3 regions of the Pseudanabaena sp. CCNP1317 genome follow, and region 2 is predicted to be linked to each of the others. Evidence: predicted binding sites of a transcription regulator. Region 2 holds the regulator's gene; each other region holds the start of a gene.
The links. The regulator HrcA, encoded in region 2, represses chaperone genes, less so after heat shock. The targets are predictions, from matches to a motif close to TTAGCACTCNNNNNNNNNGAGTGCTAA.
Positions count from the first base shown of each region.

Region 1: a site for HrcA is predicted at 1,450-1,476, ahead of groES (co-chaperone GroES). Genes of this name have one in related genera too.
Region 3: a site for HrcA is predicted at 1,361-1,387, ahead of groES (co-chaperone GroES). Genes of this name have one in related genera too.

Region 1 is NZ_JAYGIF010000071.1:1,144-4,431, forward strand. It holds gene VB775_RS15020 (SAM-dependent methyltransferase) at 1-912, opposite strand, end outside; gene groES (co-chaperone GroES) at 1,571-1,882, shown strand; gene groL (chaperonin GroEL) at 2,038-3,288, shown strand, end outside.
Region 2 is NZ_JAYGIF010000055.1:12,584-15,871, reverse strand. It holds gene VB775_RS10330 (ABC transporter ATP-binding protein) at 1-188, shown strand, start outside; gene VB775_RS10325 (Uma2 family endonuclease) at 192-767, opposite strand; gene hrcA (heat-inducible transcriptional repressor HrcA) at 895-1,959, opposite strand; gene VB775_RS10315 (protein phosphatase 2C domain-containing protein) at 2,604-3,288, shown strand, end outside.
Region 3 is NZ_JAYGIF010000009.1:7,211-10,498, reverse strand. It holds gene VB775_RS05070 (hypothetical protein) at 199-804, shown strand; gene VB775_RS05065 (PetM family cytochrome b6-f complex subunit 7) at 1,164-1,274, shown strand; gene groES (co-chaperone GroES) at 1,436-1,747, shown strand; gene groL (chaperonin GroEL) at 1,918-3,288, shown strand, end outside.

The DNA.
Region 1 (3,288 bases), on a different contig from region 2:
AATGGTTTTAAGATCGTGGTTATGATTGGGGACTGCATCATAATTCCAGTAGCGACCGTGAGGGAAAATGTACTTGTGCGTGAAGCCAGACGACATATGATTTGGAGTACGCACAGTAATGATGTGAATGAATACTTTCCCATCCTCTTTTAGAAAGGAAGCTAGCTTGTGGAAGGCATTGGTGAGATTTCCCACATGACAGAAGACTCCAATGGAAAGAATCTTGTCGAATTTTTCGGTAAACTGAGCTTCATTCAAATCACCTTCATGCAGAGTGAAGCGATCAGAACTCAGGAAACTAGAGGGATCTTGCATCTTGCTACGCATGTACTCGCATTGCTGGTGACTCAAATTTAATCCTGTAAATCGCACGTTCGGGAACTTCGACATGATGTAATTAGGCACACAGCCCCAACCACAGCCAAAATCCAAAATATTATCACCATCAACAATCTCTAGCCGTTCAATTACCTGATCGAGCATATGTTTTTGAGATTCTTCTAAATCCACCGCTCCATTTTCCCAAAAACCAGTGCTGTATTTGGGATAGATGACTTGCCAATCGCCTAGCATCCTATTCAACATGGCTTGAGGTAAGTCATACTGTACCTTCATCAGTTCTCGCGAAGATTCGGCGAGGAGAGCGGATTCCTGTAACACCCATTCGTAGGGAGCAAGTAGGCTCGGAAAATGCTTAAACAAAATCGGCATGGATGTATGCAATAGCGATCGAAAAACAGAATCTGGTATTTCCATCCCGTTAACATAGGCTTCAGCCATTGCCATTTGGGTTGCATTAAAAGCTCTTGCCATCAATCGCGTCGTTTTGTAAGCTATCAGACTTTTCAGGGTTGTATCTCCCACAAGAGGGATATGAGATTGTATGTTGGGGAAAGAATTCGTAGCAGTCATGGTGGTTCCTCTCAGTTTAGAAGATTACTCAGACAGGAAATCATGCAAGATATCAACTTGAGAACATTTTGTTTTTGATGTGTCAGTTAACAAAATGTTCTCTAAGCTATTGATTTGTAATGTAGTATAGCTACCTATGAGATTTTTAATCGTTAAAATTTTATTAATGTAGCCGTAAAAAGGTGGTTGTTACAACATGGCAGTAATTACAGTTCATTAAAGGTAAATGTTTTGGGGGTTGACACATTTCTATTACACTTGGCGACAAATATAGCTACTCATCTTTTGGGCTTTATAGCAATTAACGCTCAAACCCAAACCAAGAAAAAATTTAAAAGCGTTGCAAAGCAACGCTTTTAAATTTTTTCTTGGTTTGGGTTTGAGCGAAAAGTGATGAATCTTCGTTTGTGCGAATTTTAAATAAAACTTGCTAGTGTGATTGGGGAATTGTTTAGAATTCTCTATTTTGAGTCAAAACATAGACAGGTATTGCTTGTACGGTAAGCCGATCTAGTCCCATACTCATTTCGCAGTATATTAGCACTCAGTGAGACAGAGTGCTAAAGCACACAATATATGACTAAGGTAGGTTTAAAACCAACGTTACGTCATCACTTGCAAAGTCCACTCTGATTAGATTTTAAGGAGGTATGGCATAGTGGCATCGATAACCCTAAATACTGGTACATTGCAACCCCTAGGCGATCGCCTATTGGTTAAAGTAGCATCAAAAGAAGAAAAAACCGTAGGCGGTATTTTCTTACCAGACACAGCACAAGAAAAGCCTCAAATCGGTGAAGTAACTGCCGTTGGGCTTGGCGCACGCAATGATAAAGGTACTCGTGTAGCCCTAGAAGTCAAAGCAGGCGATAAAGTTCTTTACTCCAAGTATGCAGGCACTGAAGTCAAGATTGACAGTGTAGATTATCTACTCCTTGCTGAAAGAGATATTCTCGCGATCGTTGAATAGAGTTCATAGCAATTAGCTGTTAGCGATTAGCTTTTTTAGATTGCTATTTCACTAGCTTGATAAATTAACAGAAATTTCTCAAGCTAAGAGCCAATAGCTAAGAGCCAATAGCTAAAAGCCTTCCAATTACCAATTACTAAATAAATTAAAAGAAAATGGCAAAAATTGTAGTATTTGACGAAGAATCTCGCCGCGCCCTTGAGCGTGGTGTCAATGCATTGGCTGATGCAGTGCGCGTCACCCTTGGTCCTAAAGGTCGTAACGTAGTTCTCGAAAAGAAGTATGGCGCTCCTCAAATCATCAATGACGGTGTGAGCATCGCCAAAGAAATTGAATTAGAAGATCCCTTAGAAAATGCAGGCGCTCAACTGATTCGCGAAGTTGCTTCTAAAACCAACGACGTAGCAGGCGACGGAACTACCAGCGCTACCGTTTTGGCTCAAGAAATGATTCGTGAAGGATTGAAGAACGTTGCCGCAGGTGCAAACCCAGTGGGCGTGCGTCGCGGTATCGAAAAGGCAGTTGCTCACCTCGTCGATGTAATTGCTCAAAAGGCGAAAGCAGTTGACTCCAATGCAGAAATCGCTCAAATTGCCACCATTTCGGCTGGTAACGACGAAGAAGTCGGTGCAATGATTGCTCAAGCAATGGATAAAGTTGGCAAAGATGGTGTAATCACTGTTGAAGAATCCAAGTCCCTCACAACTGAATTAGAAGTTGTTGAAGGTATGCAACTTGATCGCGGTTATATTTCTCCTTACTTCGTCACCGATAGTGAGCGTCAATTGGTGGAATTTGAGAATGCCAGAATCTTGATCACTGATAAGAAGATCAATGTAATTCAAGACCTCGTTCCCATCCTTGAAAAAGCAGCTCGTTCTGGCGCACCATTGGTGATCATCTCTGAAGATGTTGAAGGTGAAGCTTTGGCAACTCTCGTTGTGAACAAGCTGAGAGGTTCTCTGAACATTGCGGCAATCAAAGCTCCTGGTTTTGGAGATCGCCGTAAAGCGATGTTGCAAGATATTGCCGTTCTTACTGATGGTCAAGTAATTTCGGAAGACACTGGTTTGGAACTCAGTGCCGCAACCCTTGAAATGCTAGGTACTGCTCGCAAGATCACCATTTCCAAGGACAAAACCACCATTGTTTCTGACGTTTCCAACAAAGCTAACGTTGACAAGCGTGTTGCTCAAATCCGCAAGGAATTGGATCTCAGTGACTCTGACTATGACAAAGAAAAGCTACAAGAGCGGATTGCTAAGCTCTCTGGTGGCGTAGCCGTAATCAAGGTCGGTGCTGCTACGGAAACCGAACTTAAGGATCGTAAACTTCGCATCGAAGATGCACTTAACTCAACTCGCGCTGCGGTTGAAGAAGGTATCGTTCCTGGTGGTGGTGCAACC
Region 2 (3,288 bases):
GATCAGAAACAATCGTCTTGTTGAAACTTCAAGATAGCGAATTAAGAGCGCGAGTTTCGGCAGATATTGGCTTAGAGCATCATTGGCAAATTGGCGATCGCAGTTTCTGGCGATTTGATCTAAATAAACTTTATGCTTTTGATTCTAAATCTGGCGTTACTTTGCATCATCCTTACAACAAAATTTAGCTTTTACCAAATAGAAGTTAGCTCTAACACAAAGTCAGGTAAAACTGTTTCACCAGAAAGCGTAATTGGTGATTGGAGAACTTCGACAGATTGTCCAATGCGATAAATTTCTACTTGGCGATCGCGCCGATTAATTAGCCAACCGAGTCTTGCGCCATTGTCTTGATATTCTTGCATTTTGGCTTGGACAGTAGACAAACTATCGGTTCTCGACATTAACTCAATTACAAAGTCTGGACAAATTGGTGCAAATTTAGATTGCTGTTCTGGAGTCAGGGCATCCCATCTTTCTTTTAAGATCCAACAAGCATCAGGCGATCGCATTGCACCACTAGGCAATATAAAACCTGCGGAAGAACCAAACGCGACACCTAACTTTTTGAGACGATTCCAAATCACCAAGTCCGCACTAATCTCAATGCTACGCATTCCTGTGTCACTACCTTCGGGAGCCATGATTGTAATATCTCCTTGAGCGCTGCGCTCGAATCTTAGATCGCGATTTTTTTGGCAGAGTTGAAAAAACTTTTCATCTGTTAATTCAAATATTGGCTCTAGGCTGATAGTTAGGGCGTTCATAACGAATATTTGCCTCTTGCTGCTAGGTATGGCAGATCCCAATTTTCATTATGACAGAATTATTACAACGACCCAATAAGCGATCGCTTGCTAATCAACAGGAAACTGCCTTCACATGATCCATTGGCTACCATTTACTAATTGCATCGGTTAGATGTAATGCGGCTGCCTGTACTGAGGCGATCGCCCTTGTATAACCTAAACGTGTTGGACCTAATACGCCAACTGTTCCTACGGGCTTATCATCACAGAGATAAGTACTAGAAATAAATGTACAGTTCTGAATTGGCTCAATGGATATTTCTGAACCGATTCTAATGCTGACCGAATTAGCAGAAGGAGTAGGCTGATCGACAATTAGCGCCATCAACGAAGCGCGATCAGCTTCGAGTAACTGCACAATATTTTGCACCTGTCGCAAATTAGAAAACTCAGGCTGACGTAATAGCTCAGTTAAACCACTAATAAACATCTGCCCCAAAGCCGTGCGATCGCATAGCTTCATCAGCTGTTGCAAAGATTTCTGTAACAACACCGCATATTGCTGAAACTGGCGATCAAGATCATCCCATTGCAAAGCGCTGTTTAACTCAGACCAGTTTTTATCGCGTAAATGTTCATTTAAGAAATTATTGAGAATATTTAATTCACCTTCTAAAACTTCGGACTTAGTTTCACTGGGCAAATCCATCGTTACTGAAGCCGTGTGGTAAGTATCACTAACCGCGATCGCCATCACCTTACAATGATCGACCATTACTAATTGCAAATGTCGAATTCGCATCGTTTGCATATTTGGGGCAGTAATCACCGCAATACAGCCACTTAAGGTCGCCAAGATTTGAGCTACATCCCGCATCACCCCATCCAGACTGGATTTACCGAGGCGCTCATTTTTACTAGCAAGAAATTTGTGAGTACTGTAGGTTAACTCGCTCGCAGGATCAATTAATTCATCAACATAGACTCGATAGCCAGAGTCCGAGGGGACGCGCCCCGCCGATGTGTGGGGTTGATACAACAAACCACTGCGATCGAGCATATTCATCACATTGCGGATCGTCGCAGGGCTAATATCAAAGTCATACTCTGATACCAACGCCTTAGAGCCAACTGGTTCCGCCGTTTGAATATAGTGATCGATGGTTGCCCAAAGAACTTTTTGTTCTCGATGGGTAAGTTGATGCTTCATAGGTTATGGCGCTGTAATTAATGTTGAAAAAATTATAAAAAAGGGATCTAAAAAAGGGGTAATGATAAAAACTGAAAAATAAATCAAAAAAATAAACGGAAGAAAAAAAATAAGTATTAAATTTTTACTGGTAAATTTGACTTTTAATTATTCAAAAGTCTAACTACTACAATAACCAGATTCTAAAGAAATCTGGTAACAAGTTGTACAGGCTCTTAATTTTTGTAGATTTGCTCGCCCAGAAACACTGTAAGTAGATGGGCTTAATTAATTACAAACCCAAACCCGTAAAGTTGCGTCCCGCAGGGGCGCAACTTTACGGGTTTGAGAATTTATTCTGCACAGGTACTTACAAATCCATAAAAATATTCTCTCTGTTTCGCTACAATAGCCAAATGTCTCTTGAACAAATAGGTTAAAACTTCTAACTTATAGGTAGGATATGGCTCAGCGCCTCCTATTCTTACCTTAGAAACTAGTAACTTAATTAAAAATCGTTTCATATGTGGATGGTGAAGCCACCCAACATAATAATCAAACAAATTTTTGATTAAGTTGCATACTCCTTATCTATCAATAGTTCTAAGACATCTGCGCTTTTCACTATATTCACCACATAATTTTGGCAAGCGATCAATACCTTCATGGAAAAACAAGAGCAAGCTACGGCAGTTGAGCAGCAATATCTTTGGGCCGTCGGACTGGACACCGAAGCATTTCCCCCTGAATCTCTGATTGGCGATCGCTACCGTGTCATCTCCTCGCAAATTGTTGTTGATACAGATGCGTATTCACTGCCAGAGCTACCCCTTGAATTTCAGACCTATGTGGTGTCTTATCTCAAGTTGTCACGTCTGAGCTTACATTTGCCGCGTCCTTACGGCTTATTGCTGATCGGTGAAGAGCTAAATCTTTCTGAAGTATTTTTGTTAGAAAATGTGCCAATTGATCGACAAGGCAAGCTCTGTCCGACCTTAGCCGAGGCATGGGCGGAAGCATCAGCTCTGCGGCAAATTAATCTGCTGTGGCAAGTGCTAAACCTCTGGCAACCTCTAGCTGAGCAGAACATGGCTCGTACCTTGATTGATTTCAAATTGGTACGGGTTGATGGGATGTGGGTGCGCTTGTTGGAATTGCAAGCGGATGTTGCGGCTGTGCATATTTCGCAATTAGGCGATATTTGGGTGCAATGGTTGGATTTGGCTAAGCCTGAGATTGCCGAACCGATCGCGGAATTTTTCTACAGCCTAGGTCGTGGTGAATACGACATTAACAGTGCGATCGCCTACCTCGATCAAATGACGCTCAAGGTGATGGAAAATCAACCGC
Region 3 (3,288 bases), on a different contig from region 2:
GCAAATGTATCGGCTCCCAACGAAGAAAATTCCGACCAAAATGATCATAGTGCTAGTGGCTTTAGTTCAGCACCAAAGGCGAAGCCATTATTTAACTCATTAGCAGGATTTGCGTTAGAAGTAGGCGATCGCCTTATCATCAACGGCGAAGAAGTAACTTTCAAAGGATGGGTTGATCAATCTCAGACAGCGATCGAAGTGAAAACGATCGCTGATGATTTATCTTCAGTTAAACAGGTTCGAGCTAAAGAGATCAAAAGCCTATCGCGATCACTGGATGTTGAAGAAATTTCCACATCACAGGATGTTGCTAGTAAGTCTCATAATGACGAAGACTTTGTTCAAAAAGTAAAGTCATCATCTTCAGAATTTGGTGATCAGAGTAATGAGCCTATTAGTGACGAACCAGTTAGTGACAACAACCCAAAATCTCCAGATTCCGCTGATCACGTTGAAGTATCTGCCGAACCTGAAGAAATTATTGACCCACCCAAAGAACCTGAATACAACGCTTGGGAAGTATGGACATATCTAGAAAGACAGCGCCTAAAAACGCTCAAATTAATCAATACATTTCAAGCAGAATGGGAAGCTAATCGATTTGTGCGGGAAGCTGAACGCAGCGCTCCAAGTAATTTGCGAGTTCACTACGAGATTCGCCCAGTTTGGCTAGACGAATCTGAAATCATGGGGGATTATCAAAATACCCCAAGCTCGCATAAATCTAATAAATCTAAGGATAGTCAAGTTGAGCAGGACGATGAAGACTATGCCGATGCGATCGATGTTGAGGTGATAATTTAACGTGAGTTCGATATAGCCATTTGCGGCGTGCGAGGCACGCCGCAAATGGCGGAAAATGGTAAGAATTGCTTAGCGATTCTTACCATTTTCTGCTTTTGTCGAACTGACGATAAAGTTGCGCCCCTACGAGACGAAACTTTATCCCAATTTACGAAAGTGTGGCAACACTTTCGTAAATTGAAAACCAAACCTAGTAAGGGTTTTCAAAACATAAAATGGCGTAGCCATTTTATGTTTTGGTATTACGAGCTTGGGAAATTTATTTTGTACAAGTACTTACGCTCTGTGTATGACCTGTGTTTTACGGTAAAATTCCTAAAGCAATATAAAGCAATATTATTTATTTAAAAGAGAAAATCATGGGAGAAATTGGTAACGCAATGGTTTTATCGATGGTATTAATTCCTGTCGGTATCGCCTTCGGATACTTCTTACTAAAGCTACAAGGCGAAGAACAAGAAGAAGCCTAATATTTCAAGAAGCGGCGCTTAGCGCCGCTTCTTGTTTAATCAGTTCGGTAAACCACACTATAGCCGTTGCAACCATTTCGGTTAAATTAGCACTCAGTCACCTAGAGTGCTAAACCACTCTAGACAACAACAAGAAATGTTAGTCAACTGAGTGAATACCAATGGCAACAACGACATTAAACGTAACTACTGTAAAACCTTTAGCCGATCGCGTATTTATCAAAGTAAGCGCTAAAGAAGAAAAAACCGCAGGCGGAATTTTCTTGCCTGAAACCGCAAAAGAAAAGCCTCAAGTTGGCGAAATCGCCGCCGTAGGACCTGGCAAACTCGATGACAAAGGTGAGCGCCAAGCCCTCGAAGTTAAAGTTGGAGACAAGGTTTTGTACTCCAAGTACGCTGGCACTGATATCAAACTTGGCACAGATGAGTATGTGCTGCTAGCAGAAAAAGATATTTTAGCGATCGTTTCTTAATTAGCTGTTAGCTGTTAGCTATTAGCTGTTAGCTATTTTGGGAAAGAACATAACTTTCTAGCTAACTTGTGAATCTCTAAAAGCTAAAAGCTAAAAGCTAAAAGCTAAAAGCTAAAAGCTAAAAGCTAAATCAAAAATCACCCATTCCAAATTTAAAACACCAAAATACTATGTCTAAAAAAATAATTTACAACGAAGATGCACGTCGCGCCCTAGAGCGTGGTATGGACATCTTGGCTGAAGCCGTAGCTGTGACCCTAGGACCAAAAGGTCGTAACGTAGTTCTTGAGAAGAAATTTGGTTCTCCTCAAATCGTTAACGATGGTGTAACCATCGCTAAGGAAATTGAACTAGAAGATAACGTTGAAAATACTGGCGTAGCTTTGATTCGTCAAGCTGCTTCCAAAACTAACGATGCGGCTGGCGATGGAACTACTACTGCTACAGTTCTTGCCCATGCGATCGTTAAAGAAGGTTTGCGTAACGTTGCGGCTGGAGCTAACTCGATCGCTCTCAAGCGCGGTATCGACAAAGCAACTGCTTTCTTGGTTGGCAAAATCAAAGACCATGCTAAGCCTATTGAAGACTCTAAGGCGATCGCTCAAGTTGGAACCATTTCGGCTGGTAACGACGAAGAAGTCGGCGCAATGATCGCTCAAGCGATGGACAAAGTTGGGAAAGAAGGTGTGATTTCCCTCGAAGAAGGTAAGTCTATGTTTACCGAATTGGAAATTACTGAAGGTATGCGCTTTGATAAGGGCTATATCTCTCCTTACTTTGTCACCGATGCTGAGCGCATGGAAGCTTCCTTTGAAGAACCAGTTCTCTTGATCACCGACAAGAAAATTGCTCTAGTCCAAGAACTCGTTCCTGTACTTGAACAAGTCGCTCGCTCTGGTCGTCCTCTGATCATCATCGCTGAAGATATTGAAAAAGAAGCTCTTGCCACTCTCGTTGTGAACCGTCTGCGTGGTGTTCTTAACGTTGCAGCAATCAAGTCTCCTGGATTTGGCGATCGCCGCAAAGCGATGCTCGAAGATTTGGCGACCCTCACAGGCGCACAAGTGATTACTGAAGATGCTGGACTTCGCCTTGATGCAGTTAAACTCGATCAACTCGGTAAAGCCCGCCGCGTGATCATCACCAAAGACAGCACTACAATTGTTGCTGATGGTAATGAAGCCGCAGTTAAGACTCGCGTTGAGCAAATCCGTCGTCAAATCGAAGAAACCGAATCTTCCTACGATAAAGAGAAATTGCAAGAGCGCTTGGCTAAGCTCTCTGGTGGCGTAGCCGTAATCAAAGTCGGTGCGGCAACTGAAACTGAAATGAAGGATCGTAAGCTTCGCCTTGAAGATGCTATCAACGCAACTAAAGCTGCTGTTGAAGAAGGTATCGTTCCTGGTGGTGGTACAACCTATGTTCACCTAGCTCCTGATCTTCACACTTGGGCAACTGCTAACCTAACTGGCGAAGAACTGACTGGTGCAATCATTGTTTCTAAGGCTCTATCTGCTCCTGTTAAGCGGATTGCTGCTAAT